Regions from separate parts of the Pseudomonas sp. H11T01 genome, predicted to be linked through region 2. Evidence: predicted binding sites of a transcription regulator. Region 2 holds the regulator's gene; each other region holds the start of a gene.
The links. The regulator FliA, encoded in region 2, starts transcription of late flagellar genes. The targets are predictions, from matches to a motif close to CTAAAGTTTNNNNNNNNNNNGCCGNTAA.
Positions count from the first base shown of each region.

Region 1: a site for FliA is predicted at 3,784-3,811, ahead of flgM (flagellar biosynthesis anti-sigma factor FlgM). Genes of this name have one in related genera too.
Region 3: a site for FliA is predicted at 4,363-4,390, ahead of motA (flagellar motor stator protein MotA). Genes of this name have one in related genera too.

Region 1 is NZ_JBLYED010000048.1:10,682-16,386, forward strand. Features, by position in the region: gene flgC (flagellar basal body rod protein FlgC) at 1-276, opposite strand, end outside; gene flgB (flagellar basal body rod protein FlgB) at 280-687, opposite strand; gene cheR (protein-glutamate O-methyltransferase CheR) at 1,047-1,874, opposite strand; gene ACN1C3_RS32725 (chemotaxis protein CheV) at 1,920-2,852, opposite strand; gene flgA (flagellar basal body P-ring formation chaperone FlgA) at 2,931-3,701, shown strand; gene flgM (flagellar biosynthesis anti-sigma factor FlgM) at 3,848-4,174, shown strand; gene ACN1C3_RS32740 (flagella synthesis protein FlgN) at 4,223-4,690, shown strand; gene ACN1C3_RS32745 (flagellar brake protein) at 4,783-5,529, shown strand; gene ACN1C3_RS32750 (MFS transporter) at 5,605-5,705, opposite strand, start outside.
Region 2 is NZ_JBLYED010000041.1:5,286-10,990, reverse strand. Features, by position in the region: gene ACN1C3_RS31365 (chemotaxis protein CheA) at 1-1,355, opposite strand, end outside; gene ACN1C3_RS31360 (protein phosphatase CheZ) at 1,383-2,171, opposite strand; gene ACN1C3_RS31355 (chemotaxis response regulator CheY) at 2,194-2,565, opposite strand; gene fliA (RNA polymerase sigma factor FliA) at 2,735-3,475, opposite strand; gene fleN (flagellar synthesis regulator FleN) at 3,472-4,302, opposite strand; gene flhF (flagellar biosynthesis protein FlhF) at 4,422-5,705, opposite strand, start outside.
Region 3 is NZ_JBLYED010000012.1:112,265-117,969, forward strand. Features, by position in the region: gene ACN1C3_RS17625 (trimeric intracellular cation channel family protein) at 1-472, opposite strand, end outside; gene orn (oligoribonuclease) at 661-1,203, opposite strand; gene rsgA (small ribosomal subunit biogenesis GTPase RsgA) at 1,311-2,342, shown strand; gene motB (flagellar motor protein MotB) at 2,394-3,440, opposite strand; gene motA (flagellar motor stator protein MotA) at 3,444-4,295, opposite strand; gene ACN1C3_RS17650 (HDOD domain-containing protein) at 4,461-5,705, shown strand, end outside.

The sequences.
Region 1 (5,705 bases), on a different contig from region 2:
CTCGTAACGCGCTTCGAGGTTGCTTTGGTCTTCGACCACACCCAGCACTTGCACGCCTTGGCCGGCGCCGTCCTGGTTCTGGAACAACGAATCGCTGCCACCGCTCTGCCCGCCCTGGAACATGGTGGCGAACACTGGGTGACGGGCACGGTAGGTCTGGTCGATGCTCGAAGAGACGGTCTCGGCGTTGGCGATGTTACTGGCGACGGTGTTCAAGCGAGTGGTTTGAGCACTCATGCCGCTGCCGGCAATATTGAAAACACTGGCTAGAGACATGAATTACTCTCCGCGCAGGGCTGACACCAGCCCTTTGAATTTGCTGTTGAGCAGTGTGAAGCTGGCCTGGAAGTTGACCGCGTTTTCCGCGTAGTTCGACTGTTCCAGTTGGGCGTCCACGGTGTTTTGGTCAATCGACGGTTGCATCGGTGTGCGATACAGCAACGACTCGTCGCCATTGCCCAGACCTTCGGCTTCGATATGACGGCTATTGGTCATGTTCAAGGCGAAAGTGCCGCTCTTGGTCTTTTCATTCTGCGCGGCAAGCACGGCAGAGAAGTCCAGATCCCGAGCCTTGTAGTTCGGGGTGTCGGCGTTGGCAATGTTGTTGGCCAGAACTTCGGCTCGCTGAGCGCGAAAGCCCAGAGCTTGTTCATGGATACCGAGCGCTTTATCGAAGCTGATGCTCATGTCGGGTGACCTTCGGGTGACCAGTTTTTTCGTACGGTGAACATAGCAAGCGTCATGCCAATTAGCGAAAGCCCGTAAACCGGGGCTTTGCGGGCATCGGCAAAGCGGCAATGCCAGAAAAGCGGCAACTGATTTCCGCCACCTGCCGCTTTTCTGCCGCTGCCCAAAGGCAATGACTACCCCTGTGGGAGCGGGCTTGCTCGCGATGCAGGCGCCTCGGTGCATCAGAAACTCCGCGTCATCGTTCATCGCGAGCAAGCCCGCTCCCACATTGGATCGTGGAACTCGCACAGAAAATCGGCGGGCATAAAAAAACGGGAGCCCCTGAGGACTCCCGTTTTTTTATGACGCCGAACGAATCACTTCGCCTGGTAAATAATCCCGGGGCTGCACTGAACCATCTGGTAGTGATCCGGCAAGCCATTGAGCGCTTCGGAAGCGCCGAGGAACAGATAGCCGCCGCGCTTCAAGGTGCCGTGAATCCGCAGCAGGATGTCCTTCTTCACCTCAGCAGAGAAGTAGATCAGCACGTTGCGGCAGAACACGATGTCGAACTTGCCGAGGCTCGCATAGCTGTCCAGCAGGTTGAACGAGCGGAACTCCACCCGGCTCTTGATCGGTGCCTTGATCGCCCAACGCCCTGCCCCTTTGGGGTCGAAGTAGCGCTGAAGCCGCTCTGGAGAGAGGCCCCGGCCCAGAGCCAGGCTGTCGTATTCACCGGTCTTGCAATTGTTCAGCATGGTGCCGGACAAATCAGTGGCAACGATCTGCACACCCATTTTCAGCTGACCCATGTTGGTCCGCTCGAACTCATCGATCGACATGGACAGCGAGTAGGGTTCCTGCCCCGACGAGCAGGCCGCCGACCAGATCCGCAAACGCTGACCAGGACTGGCCTTGATCGACTCGGGCAGGACTTTGTTCTTCAAGACTTCAAACGGATAGGTGTCACGAAACCAGAGGGTTTCGTTGGTGGTCATGGCATCCACCACCATCTCGCGCAAACCACTGCGCGGCTGAGTCTGAATACGTTGAACCAGCTCACCCAAGGATTTGATGCCCTGCTGTTCCATCAGTTTATTGAGACGGCTCGACACCAGATATTGCTTATTTTCACCGAGCAAAATGCCACAGGCTTTTTCCAGGAAGACCCGGAACTGTTCGAAATCCAAATTACCCGTAGACAATGGTACCGCCTCTTAAATCGTGTTGACTGCCAGGAGCAAACGCCCCTAGCTGTTATCTGCTGCCTTGATCCGGTCGACTACCCGGGATGCCAGGTCATCAGGACGGAATTTGGCAAGGAAGTCATCGGCACCGACCTTCTTCACCATCGCCTGATTGAACACACCCGACAACGAAGTATGCAGGATGATATGCAGCTTTTGCATGCGTGGGTCGCTGCGGATCTCGGCCGTGAGCGTGTAACCGTCCATTTCGGGCATCTCGATGTCGGAAATCATCATCAAGAATTCTTCTTCCGGTTTCTTGCCCTCGTCGACCAACTTACGCAAGTAATCCAGCGCCTGTCGGCCGTCGTTCAACGCCACGACATCGACTCCGATCGTCTGCAGGCAACGCGTGACTTGCTTGCGCGCGACCGACGAATCGTCGACCGTCAGCACCCGCAGAGAAATGGCTTTGTGCTGGGTTTCGACGTCCACCACACCAAACGAAATGACTTCCGAGGTCGGCGCTACTTCCGCCAGAACTTTCTCGACATCGATGATTTCGACTAACTGATTGTCGACCCGGGTCACCGCCGTCAAGTAATGATCGCGACCCGTGCCCTTGGGCGGCGGATGGATCTCCTCCCAGTTCATGTTGACGATGCGCTCGACCGAGCGGACCAAAAAGCCCTGAGTCTTGGTGTTGTACTCCGTGATGATCACGAAGGGATTGCTTTGATCTTTCAAACCACCCGAGCCGGTCGCCATTGCCAGATCAAGGATCGGAATGGTCGCCCCCCGAATATTTGCGACACCGCACACGACAGGATTGGATTTAGGCAACAGGGTCAGTTTGGGGCATTGCAGCACCTCCCGAACCTTGAACACGTTGATCCCATACAGCTGCTGGCCGTCAAGACGGAACAACAACAGCTCAAGGCGATTCTGCCCCACCAGTTGCGTGCGCTGGTTTACCGAATCCATTACACCAGCCATGCCCAGACTCCTACACCAACGCTTAAGATCCGACGCGCATTCATTGCTAAACGGCACGGGGCTTGCTTTTTAACCGCTATGAACGAAAAAACGACACTTTTCCGACACCTGACTTCCCGGACATCAAAGTACCGAAAATTACTTTGCGCGTTGTCAGCGCTGTGCTTTTTCAACGTTGGCAGCCTTGCCTTTGCTGACTCGGTCACCTTGCCTGATCTGCTTATCGGCGTCACTCAAGGCTTTCTTGAGTTCACCGTTGAAGATTATTTGGCGACCAGCCAGACCCAGGGACGCTACGAAATCCAGGTCAACCAGCTCGATCCTCGCTTGCGCATGCCGTTATGCGACAAGGAATTGACAGCGACGCTGGAGAGTCCGGCTCAGCCTCTGGGGCGTGTCACCGTAAAGGTGCGTTGCGACGGAGCCTCACCCTGGACCGTCTTCGTTCCCGCTCAAGTGCGCCTGTTTCGAGAAGTCGTTACCACCACTCGCCCCCTTAAACGCACCGGAATCATCGAGCCCGAGGACGTCGCGTTACGCGAGCGGGACATCAGTCAGATCAATCAGGGCTATCTGACATCGGTCGATCAAGCCATTGGTCAGAAACTCGTCCGACCAATGGTCACCGACCAAGTCATTACCCTTGTCCACATGGAACAAGCGGAGGTCGTTCGCAAAGGCGATCAAGTGGTGATCTCCGCCCGCAGCGGCACGCTCAATGTACGAATGCCCGGCGAAGCCCTGTCCAACGGCGGTCTGAGCGAACAGATCAGGGTCAAGAATCTGAACTCTCAACGGGTGATCAAAGCGCGTGTGACCGCCCCGGGCCAGGTTGAAGTCACCATGTAGAGAACTGGCGCTGTGCTAAAGCGTTCCCTAAACTGTGCCTCAAGCAGGGCAAGCGCCGCTGCGCGCTTACCCATAATTGAGCCTAAAGTTTTTCCGGGTATGGCCGAAAACATGGCAAGCGTCCAAATACCCAGAGGTTTTCTATTATGGTCATCGATTTCAGCCGGTTAAATAGCCCCCCCTCACCCACCAGCAGTACGCGTACCAGCGGCAGCAAGGAAACCGGCGATGCCGGTAAATCCGCGCCGGTGAATACCCCGGCCGAACAGGCCAGTACCAGCAAAAGCGGGGAATCGGTCCACCTCAGTAATGAGGCTCAACAGTTGCAGAAGGTCACTGACAAGCTGCGCGATCAACCTGCTGTCGACAAAGCCCGCGTGGCCGAGTTGAAGCAAGCGATTGCCGATGGCAGCTATAAAGTCGACAGCAACCGTGTAGCCAGCAAACTGCTCAACTTCGAAGCCCAGCGCTAGCCAAAGGCCTGCGCCAGGCTTTTGGACGCTTAAAACCCAAGGCCAGCCATGCACGACACTCATTTACTGCAACTGATCACCGACGACTTTGCTCCCGCTCAACATTTGCTGGAGTTGCTGCAAGCCGAATCCCTGGCGTTGCACGGTCGCGACATGCCACTGCTCGAAGATATTCTCGCGCAGAAACAGGCACTGATCATTTTGCTCGAACAGCATGGCCGCAAACGCAGCCAGATTCTTGTCAGCCTTAACCTGCCGGCCAATCACAGCGGCCTGGAACAACTGGCCGGGCAATCGTCCATTGGCGATCAGTTGCTGACTCAGAGCGATGAACTCAACCAGCTTCTGGCCAAATGCCAGACAGCCAACGAACTCAACGGTCGCTCGATCCAGGTTCAGCAGGCCACCACCGCCAATCAGCTGAAAATCCTCACGGGTGGCGAACCTCCCGCCCTTTATGATGCTCGCGGATCCACCTCCCGGCTTGCGAAGCCGCGACCACTCAGTCAGGCTTGAAATCAGAGTTGAGCGCGCTCTATCAAGGCGCGAAACATGCTGGCAAAATGCTAGCTCTTGCGTGTCGTATTTTGTCTGGAGATTGATGAACCGTGTTCAATGCCTTAAACGCGGAAGATGCTCCGCAGCCACCAAAGGTGCTCACTACCCCTTTGGAAATCGCCGCCAATCTGCGGTTGCTGCAAGAGAGCCATGACCCACTGATCATCACTTTCCACGAGCGCACTCAGCGCTTTCAGAGCTATCTGGTCGAAGTTGATCGAGACAGCAACATGATCGCCCTGGACGAAATGATTCCTCGCGACGGCGAGCGTTTCCTGCTCAATGGCGAAGCGTACCGCGTCGAGGGTTTCCACGATGGCGTGCGGATTGCGTGGGACGGCAATGGCGCCCTGACGATCGACGAATCCAATGGTAGTCGCTGCTATCGCGGCATGATGCCCGTCGAAGTGGTCTATCACCAACGTCGCAACGCCTTTCGCGCCGCTCTGAAGCTGGCTCAGCTGGTCAATATCGAGCTCGGCGGCGAAAAACTCAAGGCGCCAGTCAACGGCAAACTGCTGGATATTTCGGCTACCGGCTGCAAGCTGCGCTTTGACGGCGACATCTCTGACCGCCTGCAGCTAGGCGAGGTCTATGACCGTTTCATCGCCGCCCTGCCCTTCGGCAACATGACCGCGCCGGTCGAATTGCGCTATCTGCATCACGAAGAACGGATCGACACGACCTTCGCCGGGGTACGCTTTCACAACATGAGCGGCCTGGTGCAACGGCAGGTCGAACGTTTCGTCTATCAGCTTCAGCGTGAAGCACGCCGCTTCGATAAAGACGATTTCTGAACCTGATACCTCAATAAAAAAACGGGCAGTCCCTTTCGGTGACTGCCCGTTTTTTGTTTCTAGCGGCCTGTACGACTAGGGCCTTGCTGCACTGAGGCCGTGAGGGTGATCCTCCCCCGGCTCCTCAGGCGGTGGTGCGTCCGGGTCAGGATCAGGGTCCGATTCAGGCGATGGTT
Region 2 (5,705 bases):
CCAACCAACTCCAGGTTGATCTCTTTCTTCAACTGGCGAGCCAGGTCACGAACCAGTCGCGGGAAGCGACCGAAGACTTTCTTGATCGGCTGCATCCGGGTTTTCATCACCGCGGTCTGCAAGTCGGCCGTCACCACATCGAGGTTCGACACGGCTTTGGACATGGCTTCATCGCCGCTGTTGAGGCCCAGACGGACCAAGCGGTTACGCACCAGTACCAACTCGCCGACCATGTTCATGATCTCGTCCAGCCGCGCGGTATCAACCCGCACGGTGGTCTCGGCTTCACTGGCCGGTTTTTCTGCGGGCGCAGCCGCAGGCGCCCTGGCCGCAGCCGGTGCAGGAACGGCAGCAGGAGCCGCCGGTTTTGGCGCTTCAGCCTTGGCTTCAGGTGCTTTTGCAACAGGCTTGGCCACCGCTTTGACGACAGGCGCCGCCACTGCCGCAGTAGCAGCGCCAGGCACTTCGGTGAACTTGCCTTTGCCGTGCAATTCGTCGAGCAACGACTCGAATTCGTGATCGGAAATCAGATCACTGCCAGCCGCCTTGGCACTTGGCGCTGCGGCTGCCGGTACCGCTGCGATAGCCGACTCCAGCGCATCGACCGCAAACGTACCTTTGCCATGCAACTGATCGAGCAATGCCTCGAATTCGTCATCGGTAATTTCGTTGCTGGCCGCAGCAGCCTTGGGTACCGCAGGCTCAGCCGGTGCGACCACTGCGTCAACGGCAAACTGACCCTTGCCGTGCAGCTGATCGAGCAACGACTCGAACTCGGCATCGGTGATTTCATCGCTGCCAGCCGCGGCTGGAGCTGCCGCAACCACCGCAGGCGCTTCGGCCTGGGCTTTGACCGCATTGAGCGAGTCGAGCAGCAGTTCGAACTCGTTGTCGGTGACATCGCCCGAATCGCTCTCGGCGACCGGCTCCACACTCACTTCGACCTCCGCTGCAACATCGGCAGTGGCAGGCTCGGCCAAACGAGCCAAGGCGGCCAACAATTCCGGCGTTGCGGCGGTGATCGCGGTGCGTTCGCGGACTTCGGTGAACATGCCGTTCACCGCATCCAGCGCTTCCAGAACCACGTCCATCAGTTCCGAGTCGACGCGACGTTCACCCTTGCGCAGGATGTCGAAAACGTTCTCGGCGATGTGACAGCACTCCACCAGCTCATTGAGCTGGAGGAAGCCGGCGCCCCCTTTTACAGTGTGAAAACCGCGAAAAATTGCATTGAGCAGGTCCGCATCATCGGGTCGGCTTTCAAGCTCGACCAGTTGTTCGGACAGTTGCTCAAGAATCTCGCCGGCCTCAACCAGGAAATCCTGAAGGATCTCTTCATCGGCGCCGAAGCTCATGTGTATGGGTGCTCCTACTAGGTCGGCCTAAAATCCAAGGCTGGAAAGCAAATCGTCAACATCGTCCTGACCGGACATAACGTCTTCACGTTTATCGGCATGAATCTGCGGACCTTCACCCTGAGACAGATGTTTTTCCGGATCTTTTTCAGCGAGGATCGATTCACGGTCATGTTCAATGCCCGCAAAGCGGTCGACCTGACTGGCCATCAGCACGAGTTTGAGCAGGTTGCTTTCGACTTCCGTGACCAATTGAGTCACGCGTTTGATCACCTGCCCCGTGAGGTCCTGGTAATCCTGAGCCAGCAGAATGTCGTTGAGATTGCTCGACACGACGCGAGTTTCTTGCTCGCTACGCGTCAGAAAACCCTCTACCCGCCGGGCCAGTTCGCGGAACTCTTCGGCTCCGACTTCCCGGCGCATGAACCGCCCCCAGTCCACACTCAAGGCCTGAGCTTCGCTGCTCAGGCCATTGACCAAGGGAGTGCTGTTCTCGACCAGATCCATAGTGCGGTTGGCCGCAGCCTCGGTCAGCCTGACCACATAGGACAGGCGCTCAGTGGCATCCGTGATCTGTGAAACTTCCTCGGCTTGCGGCATATTCGGGTCAATTTGAAAATTGACGATTGCGCTATGCAGCTCGCGGGTGAGCTTGCCGACTTCCTGGTACAGGCCACGATCACGGGTCTGGTTGAGCTCATGGATCAGTTGTACGGCGTCGCCGAATTTGCCTTTTTCAAGGCTGTCGACCAATTCGCGGGCATGTTTTTTCAGGGTCGATTCAAAATCGCCCTGTGAAGTTTCGTATTGCTCCATAGCTCCCCCGTGGCGGACGTCATCAACCGATGCGTTCGAAGATTTTTTCAATCTTTTCTTTTAACGCCTGAGCCGTGAATGGTTTGACCACATAGCCGTTCACACCGGCCTGAGCGGCTTCGATGATTTGCTCGCGCTTGGCTTCGGCCGTGACCATCAACACCGGCAGGTGCTTGAGCTTTTCATCGGCACGCACGTGGCGCAGCAGGTCGATACCCGTCATGCCGGGCATGTTCCAGTCTGTTACCAGAAAGTCGATGCTCCCGCTGTTGAGGACCGGAATCGCGGTAGTACCGTCATCCGCCTCGACCGTGTTGGTGAACCCAAGGTCACGCAACAGGTTTTTTATGATCCGCCGCATCGTTGAGAAGTCATCAACGATGAGGATTTTCATGTTCTTGTCCAATTCGACCTCCAAGCAGTCTTAAAACGCGCCCAGCACCTGGACACGCCATTCAATCAATTCGGCGTAACACTCAACGGTTGTATGGATTACAACGGGCCGTGATCGGTGCAGCAACAACGCCGTACCAACCTCGTTCGCAGTGTCCCCACACTGCCAGTCAACGCGCTCGCCACTCCCCCAAACGCCCCCGCAAGCGGGCTGCGCACTGGCTGTGTAACTGGCTGACCCGCGATTCGCTGACCCCCAGGACCTCACCGATTTCCTTGAGGTTCAGCTCTTCGTCGTAGTACAGCGCCAACACCAGTCGCTCACGCTCCGGCAAATTGGCAATCGCGTCCGCCAACGCAGCCTGGAAGCGTTCATCTTCCAGGTCACGCGACGGCTCGAGATGAGCACTCGCGCCATCCTCATGCAGCCCTTCATGCTCGCCGTCCTGTAACAGATCGTCGAAGCTGAACAACCGGCTGCCCAAGGTGTCGTTCAAAATCCCGTAATAATCGTCGAGACTCAATTGGAGTTCGGCCGCAACCTCGTGATCTTTAGCGTCACGACCGGTTTTAGCTTCAATTGAGCGGATTGCGTCACTGACCATTCGGGTATTGCGGTGTACCGAACGTGGAGCCCAGTCACCTTTACGCACTTCATCGAGCATCGCGCCACGAATGCGAATACCTGCATACGTCTCGAAACTCGCACCCTTGCTGGCATCGTATTTGGTCGACACTTCCAGCAAGCCGATCATCCCGGCCTGGATCAGATCCTCGACCTGAACACTGGCCGGCAGGCGTGCCAGCAAGTGGTAGGCAATACGTTTGACCAGTGGCGCATAGCGCTCGATCAGTTCGTACTGGCTGTCACGTGCAGAGGCTTTGTAAAGGTTGTAACCGCTGGCTGTCATAGAACAGGACCCGCCGTTTGATGCACGAGTCGCTCGACGAAAAATTCCAGATGCCCGCGTGGATTGGCAGGCAGCGGCCAGGTATCGACTTTCTGAGCAATGGCTTTGAACGCCAGTGCGCACTTCGAACGCGGGAAGGCCTCATAGACTGCACGCTGCTTTTGCACAGCCTTGCGCACACATTCGTCATAGGGAACCGCACCGACGTATTGTAAGGCCACGTCCAGGAAGCGATCCGTGACCTTGGTCAACTTGGCGAACAGATTGCGCCCTTCCTGCGGGCTCTGCGCCATGTTGGCGAGCACACGGAAGCGGTTCATGCCGTAATCGCGATTGAGCAATTTGATCAGCGCGTAGGCATCCGTGATCGAGGTCGGCTCGTCGCAGACCACCAACAGTACTTCCTGGGCTGCGCGAACGAAACTGACCACTGACTCGCCGATACCGGCGGCGGTGTCGATCACCAGCACGTCGAGGTTGTCGCCAATGTCGCTGAAGGCCTGGATCAGCCCGGCATGTTGAGCCGGACTCAGATGCACCATGCTCTGCGTGCCGGACGCCGCCGGGACGATACGAATCCCTCCGGGGCCCTGCAGCAATACATCGCGCAGTTCACAGCGCCCCTCGACCACATCGGCCAGAGTGCGCTTGGGTGTCAGCCCTAATAGAACGTCGACGTTCGCCAGCCCCAGATCGGCATCCAGCAGCATGACGCGCCGGCCGAGCTCAGCCAGAGCCAGGGACAAGTTCACTGACACGTTAGTCTTCCCGACGCCACCTTTGCCGCCGGTCACCGCAATCACCTGTACGGGATGCATGCTGCCCATGTTCGTTCTTTACCTTGTCTTACTTAGACGGAGGCCACATAACTGGCTGCGCGTTCACCATTGGAACAATGCATGGCAGACCATCGATGTAGGTACACTGCAATCTATTCATTGTTACCTCAGCCGACCCGCTTGGTCGGACTGTGGTAGAGGTCAGCGAACATATCAGCCATGGCTTCTTCGCTGGGTTCTTCCTGCATCTGCACACTCACGGCGCGACTGACCAATTGATGGCGTCGCGGCAAGTGCAGATCATCCGGAATCCGTGGCCCATCGGTCAGATAGGCAACGGGTAACTCGTGACTGATCGCCAGGCTCAACACTTCGCCCAGACTCGCCGTTTCATCCAGTTTAGTCAGGATGCAGCCGGCCAGCCCACAACGTTTGTAACTGTGATAAGCGGCGGTTAGAACCTGTTTCTGGCTGGTTGTTGCCAACACCAGATAATTTTTTGATTTGATCCCGCGACCAGCCAGGCTTTCCAGCTGCATGCGCAGTGCCGGATCGCTGGCCTGAAGGCCGGCGGTATCGATCAACACCACACGCTTGCGCAGCAGCGGATCGAGCGCCTGCGCCAGGGACTGGCCCGGGTCGACATGGGTTACGGAGACATTGAGGATACGCCCCAACGTCTTGAGTTGTTCCTGAGCCCCGATCCGGTAGCTGTCCATGCTCACCAGCGCGATATTCTGCGCGCCGTACTTGAGCACATAACGCGCCGCCAGTTTGGCCAGTGTAGTGGTCTTGCCCATTCCGGCCGGGCCGACCATAGCAATCACACCGCCCTCTTCCAGCGGCTCGATCTCGGGTGTTGCGATCATCCGCGCCAGGTGCGCCAGCAGCATGCGCCAGGCCTGGCGAGGCTCTTCGATTTCAGCCGTCAGTGCCAGCAGATCGCGCGACAGCGGACCGGACAAACCGATGCGTTGCAGGCGACGCCAGAGGTTGGCCTGCTGTGGTTTGCTGCCTTGCAACTGGTTCCAGGCCAGCGAGCCCAACTGCACTTCCAGCAGTTCACGCAAACCGTTGAGCTCGAAACGCATCGAGTCAAAAACGCGTTGATCCACCGAAGGCGCAGCGGCGGGTGCCGGTGCTGGACGACGGGGTTCAGCGAGCGTCGGCTCGATCAAGGGTTCGGCAGCCGTCAACGGCAAACCGGCGAACAACTGGCGATTAATGGTTGAATCACCGTCACCGCGCAGGCTCAGTTCCGCCTGGGCCGTGACGATCCGCGATTGGGTTTTGCGCAACTCGTCTTCGAGCTCGATGTTTGGCACACGCGGTGCCAGCGCGGACAGCTTGTAATCCAGGGCAGCCGTCAGCTCGACACCGCCGGCGATCCGACGATTACCGATAATGGCAGCATCAGCGCCCAGCTCATCGCGAACCAGCTTCATGGCCTG
Region 3 (5,705 bases), on a different contig from region 2:
ACCAGGCGGCCGCGAACGAGACGCTGGCATAGAGTTCGCGGCGGAAGATCCACGGAATGTCGTTGCAGAAGATGTCCCGCAGAATGCCGCCGAACACGCCGGTGATCACGCCGCTGACCGAAGCCACCAACATGCCGTGGCCCATTTCCAGGGCGGTCATGCAGCCGATCAGGGTGAAGGCCACCAAGCCTAAGGCGTCGAGCACCAGGAACAGTGAACGCAGGTGGCGCATCCACCGCGCGATGAAGATCGTCACCAGCGCTGCGATCGAGGTCAGTACCAGATATTCCGGGTGTTTGACCCAAGTCAGCGGGTAGTGCCCCAGCAGCACATCACGCACCGAACCGCCACCGAGCGCCGTCACGCAGGCGATCAGCACCACACCGAACCAGTCCATGCCGCGGCGACCGGCAGACAACGCACCAGTCATAGCTTCGGCGGTAATGGCAATCAGGTAGAGCATCAACAACATGGCGGGAGGTCCTTGCAAGAAGGCGCGCAGTCTACTCACTCGACGCGAGCACCAAAAGAGGGCAACCCTTAATCTCAGCTATTGAACGCATGTAGGAGCTGCCACAGGCTGCGATCTTTTGATCGTCTCAACTCAGGTGATCCTGAAAAGATCGCAGCCTGCGGCAGCTCGTCAACCGAGTTCCTTCATTAAAATTTGATGAAGTTCTTGCGGTAATGCTGCAATTCGGCGATGGACTCGCGGATGTCGTCCAGCGCGAGGTGAGTGCTGCCCTTCTTGAAGCTGTTGAGCACATCCGGCGCCCAGCGTGCAGCCAGCTCTTTCAAGGTCGACACATCAAGATTGCGGTAATGGAAGTAGCTTTCCAGCGCTTTCATGTGGGTATAGAGAAAGCGGCGATCCTGGCAAATACTGTTGCCGCAGATCGGCGACTTGCCCTTGGGCACCCACTTCTCCAGGAACGCGATGGTCTGGGCTTCGGCTTCGGCCATGCTGATGGTGCTTTCGCGAACCCGTTGAGTCAGGCCGGAACCGCCGTGTTGACGGGTATTCCACTCATCCATACCCGCGAGGATTTCGTCGCTATGGTGGATGGCGATGACCGGGCCTTCAGCCAAGGTATTGAGATTACTGTCAGTGACAATGGTCGCCATCTCGATGATGACGTCGGTGTCAGGGTTCAGACCGGTCATTTCCAGATCGATCCAAATCAGATTCTGCGGGTTTTGCATGTGTCGGCTCCTCGGCGTAGTTGCGCAGTTTAGCCTAGCCAGTAGGCAGGGCGTGCTAAACTCGCGGCCGTTTTACCTAACCGCAGCATTATTGACACGGAACACCCATGGCCAAACGCCAGCTCAATCGTCGCCAAAACTGGCGCATCGAAAAGATTCAAGGTGAACGCGCTGCCCGCGCCGCCAAACGCGAATCCTCTGCTGTGGAAGCACTCGAGGGCGGCGATCTTGGCCCCGAGCAAACCGGTCTGGTAATCGCCCACTTCGGTGTGCAGGTCGAGGTCGAAGCTCGCGACGGCGAACTGGCCGGCCAGGTTTTCCGCTGCCACTTGCGCGCCAACCTGCCCGCGCTGGTGACCGGTGATCAGGTGGTCTGGCGCGCCGGCAACCAGGGTATCGGTGTCATCGTTGCGCAATTGCCGCGTAACACTGAACTCTGTCGCCCGGACAGTCGCGGCCAGCTCAAGCCTGTAGCGGCCAACGTCGACATGATCGTCATCGTCTTCGCCCCGCTGCCAGAACCCCACGCCAACCTGATCGACCGTTATCTGGTGGCCGCTGAGCATGCGGGCATCAAGCCACTGCTGTTGCTGAACAAGTTCGACCTGATCGACGAGCAAAACGCTCCGGCGCTGAATGCCTTGCTGGCGGTTTACCGCTCGCTGGGTTACCCGGTGCTGGAAGTCTCGGCCCATCACGGCGATGGCATGGAGAAATTGCAGGAGCAGCTGGACGGGCGCATCAGCGTGTTCGTCGGCCAGTCCGGCGTCGGCAAGTCCTCGCTGGTGAACACCCTGCTGCCGGAAGTCGAAGCCCGTGTCGGCCCGCTGTCCGAATTGTCCGGCCAGGGTACGCACACCACCACCACTGCCCGGCTGTTCCACTTCCCGGGCGGCGGTGAACTGATCGACTCCCCGGGGATTCGTGAATTCGGTCTGGGCCATGTCAGCCGCGCTGACGTCGAAGCCGGCTTCATCGAGTTCAATGATCTGATCGGCACCTGCCGCTTCCGTGACTGCAAGCATGACCGCGAACCGGGTTGCGCGCTGCTCAAGGCGCTGGAAGAAGGCCGCGTGCAGCAGCAACGGATGAACAGCTACCGCTCGATCATCGCCAGCCTGCCGGAAAACAGCTATTAAGTAGCGATCCGCAGAGACGAAAAAGCCGCGATCATCGCGGCTTTTTCGTGGTTACTGCTTCGGCGGTTCAGGAGCTTTGCCCGTCCCCCCTGCTTTCGGTGGACTGTCCTCAAAGAGGTTCAATCTCTCCCGAAGTTCATGGGCCGGCAGCGGCTGCTTGTCTGCCGGCACAGCGTTTGGATCGGCGGCCGCGTCCGGCACTTCCCCCGGCGCGCCCTGCCCTGGTGCCGGCGCTGGTACAGGCTCGGCACCTTGCTCGCCTTCGATGGCGCGCTGGGCTTTCTTGGTCAGCACAACGATGTCGATCCGCCGGTTGACCGGATTGAACGGATGCTCGCGATCAAACAATGCCGACGAGGCGAAACCCACCACCCTGGCCACTTGCTTATCCGGATAACCTCCAGCAACCAGTGCTCGGCGCGCGGCGTTGGCACGGTTAGCCGACAGCTCCCAGTTACCAAAGTCGCCGGTGCCCGTGTACGGTTTGGCATCGGTGTGGCCACTGACGCTGATCTTGTTCGGCACCGCTTTGATGGTGTCCGCCATGGCCAACAGGATGTCTTCAAAGTACGGTTTCAGCCGCGCACTGCCAGAGTCGAACATCGGCCGGTTCTCGGCGTCCATGATCTGGATGCGCAAACCGTCCGGGGTGATTTCGAACAGGATCTGGTCCTTGAATTTCTGCAGCTGCGGGTTCTCTTCAACCTTGTTCTGCAATTCTTGCAGCAGCAACTCGAGGCGTTCCTGCTCGACCTGTTCGGCCATGCTCTCGACCTGCTGGGTATCGACGGTGACCTTGTCCGGCTGCGGCTGAGACTTGACCTCGGGATTGATGGTCTTCTCCGGCGCCAGCTCCGGCGAGCCGCCCAGATCGATGATGAACGGCGTACCGCTTTCGGAGAAACCGATCGGGTCCTTGAAGTAACCGGCGATGGCGATCTTCTGCTCCGGGGTCGCGGTGGACAACAGCCACAGCACCAGGAAGAACGCCATCATCGCCGTCGCAAAGTCCGCGAAGGCAATTTTCCAGGCGCCCCCGTGATGCCCACCGGCGTAGCGCTTGACGCGCTTGATGATAATCGGCTGATTATTTTCCATGGCTTAGCGACCGCGAACCGCTTGTTCCAGCTCAGCGAAGCTAGGGCGGTGCGACGGGTACAGAACCTTGCGTCCGAATTCCACCGCCAGCGACGGCGGCATGCCAGAGGCCGATGCCACCAGCGAGGCCTTGATGGCTTCGTAGACGTTCAGTTCTTCCTTGGCATCATGGGCCAGCGAATGAGCCAGTGGGCCGAAGAAACCATAGGCCGCGAGAATACCGAAGAAGGTACCCACCAGCGCCGCGCCCACGTGCATGCCGATGGCTTTCTGATCACCTTCGCCGAGGGAGGCCATGGTCACCACGATACCCAAGACCGCCGCGACGATACCGAAACCGGGCATCGCATCAGCGATACCGTTGACCGCGTGGGAAGGATGCTCCAGATCTTCTTTCAGGCTGAACAGTTCCATGTCGAACAGACCTTCCAGCTCATGGGGAGCCATGTTGCCGGAGGACATGATGCGCAGGTAATCACAGATGTACGCAGTCATGCGGTCATCTTTGAGCACCGCCGGGTACTTGGCGAAGATCGGGCTGGCGGCAGCGTCTTCGATGTCGCCTTCAATCGCCATCATGCCTTCGCGACGGCTTTTGTTGAGGATCTCGTAGATCAGGCCCAGCACCTCCAGATAGAAGGTGTGAGTGAAACGCGAGCCGAACATCCCCAGGGATTTTTTGAGGACGTGCTTCGTCATATGGCCGGGGTTGGCTTGAAGGAACGCACCGAGGGCTGCACCACCAATGATCATGACCTCAAAAGGCTGAATCAGGGCGGCAATCTTGCCGTGGGAAAGCACGTATCCGCCAAGCACGCTCGCGAATACGACGATGATGCCGATAATTTTAGCCATAGTAGGAAAGTACTTATTGAGTCGGGTTCAAGGTCATATTCAGAAGTTAATAAAACTCTTCTTCTGCTTATCGGCAAAACTGCGCCAGACTGTAGGCCGTTAAGGCGAAAAACCAACTTGCCTCCTTTGGGGCGTGTTAATTGTGAATGATGATCGCGCCCAACCATGGCAAATGAAACGACAGTCCAAATTCCAAAACCCAACACCCTCGAAGGCTGGATAAAGCTCCTCGACTCGGTGCGTTTACCGGTGCCGCAAACCAGTCATGACCGGGTATGCAAAGCCATCGCCGACAGCCGCAGTTCAATGCGCGATATCGCCGAGTTGATGCAAGAGAGTCCCGCGTTGGCCCTCAGCGTGATTCGCGAAGCCAACCAACACACCCACGGCAGCATGACCGAGCCGGCCGAGAACCTTGAGGTCGCGATCAATCGCCTCGGTTTGAAGCGCACTGAAGAATTGCTCGCGCGCCTGCCGGCCTTGCCTCAGGACGAAATTCCGGTGGCGTTGCGGCAGTTGCAACTGATCAGCCAGCACGCCACACAACAAGCCAACGGCCTGTTTTCCAGCCGCCTGGCGCGACTCTGGCAAGACATCCACTGGGGCAGTTTGCTGTTCCTCTCACCCCTCTGGCCGATGGTGCTGACACATCCGCAATTGCTGGAAGAGTGGGAGCTGCGGGTCATTCACAAAGGCGAGTCGGCGAGCAAGGTCGAACAGGAACTGTTCGGCGTGCGTCTGTTGGAGCTCTGCCAGACCCTGGCCGAAATCTGGCACTTGCCGATCTGGGTGATGCAGGGTTATCGCCTGCTGCTCAAGGAGCAACGGGTACTGGTCAAGGTCTTGCGTATCGCCCGTGACAGCGATCACCGTTTGCGTCAGCAACAGCGACTGGACGCCGATCCGGCGTTGCGCCGCTGGCTGAATCAGCCGGCCAATACCGTGCTACTGGCCAATGGTCTGGCACTGTCGGCACAACACGCCTGGGACAGCCCGCACAGTCTGCGCTGGCAGTACCTGACCAGCCTCTATCTGCAAATACCGCTGGATGAATTGCAGCAACAATCTCACCAGCAGTCCGCACAGAGTGCACGCAACCATGCAATGCCCGACCTCTGGCACCCGGCCGAAGCGTTGCTCTGGCCCTGGAATGCACATCGCATCCATAGTGGTCTGCTCCCGGCGGCACCGCCCTCGGCCGAAGACCTGGTGGTGTGGCGCAAGCACTGTGCAGAGTTGCTGGTAGAACCGAGCCGCTTCACCAACGCCATGCACCTGACCACCTGCGCCCGTGATGCGCTGGTGGCCTGCGGAATGCGACGGGTAATGCTGTTGATGGCCGACCGCAGCCAGAGCAGTCTGCGAGTCCATCAGATCGCCGGCCTGCCCAAGGAATCGGCCATGCTGAAT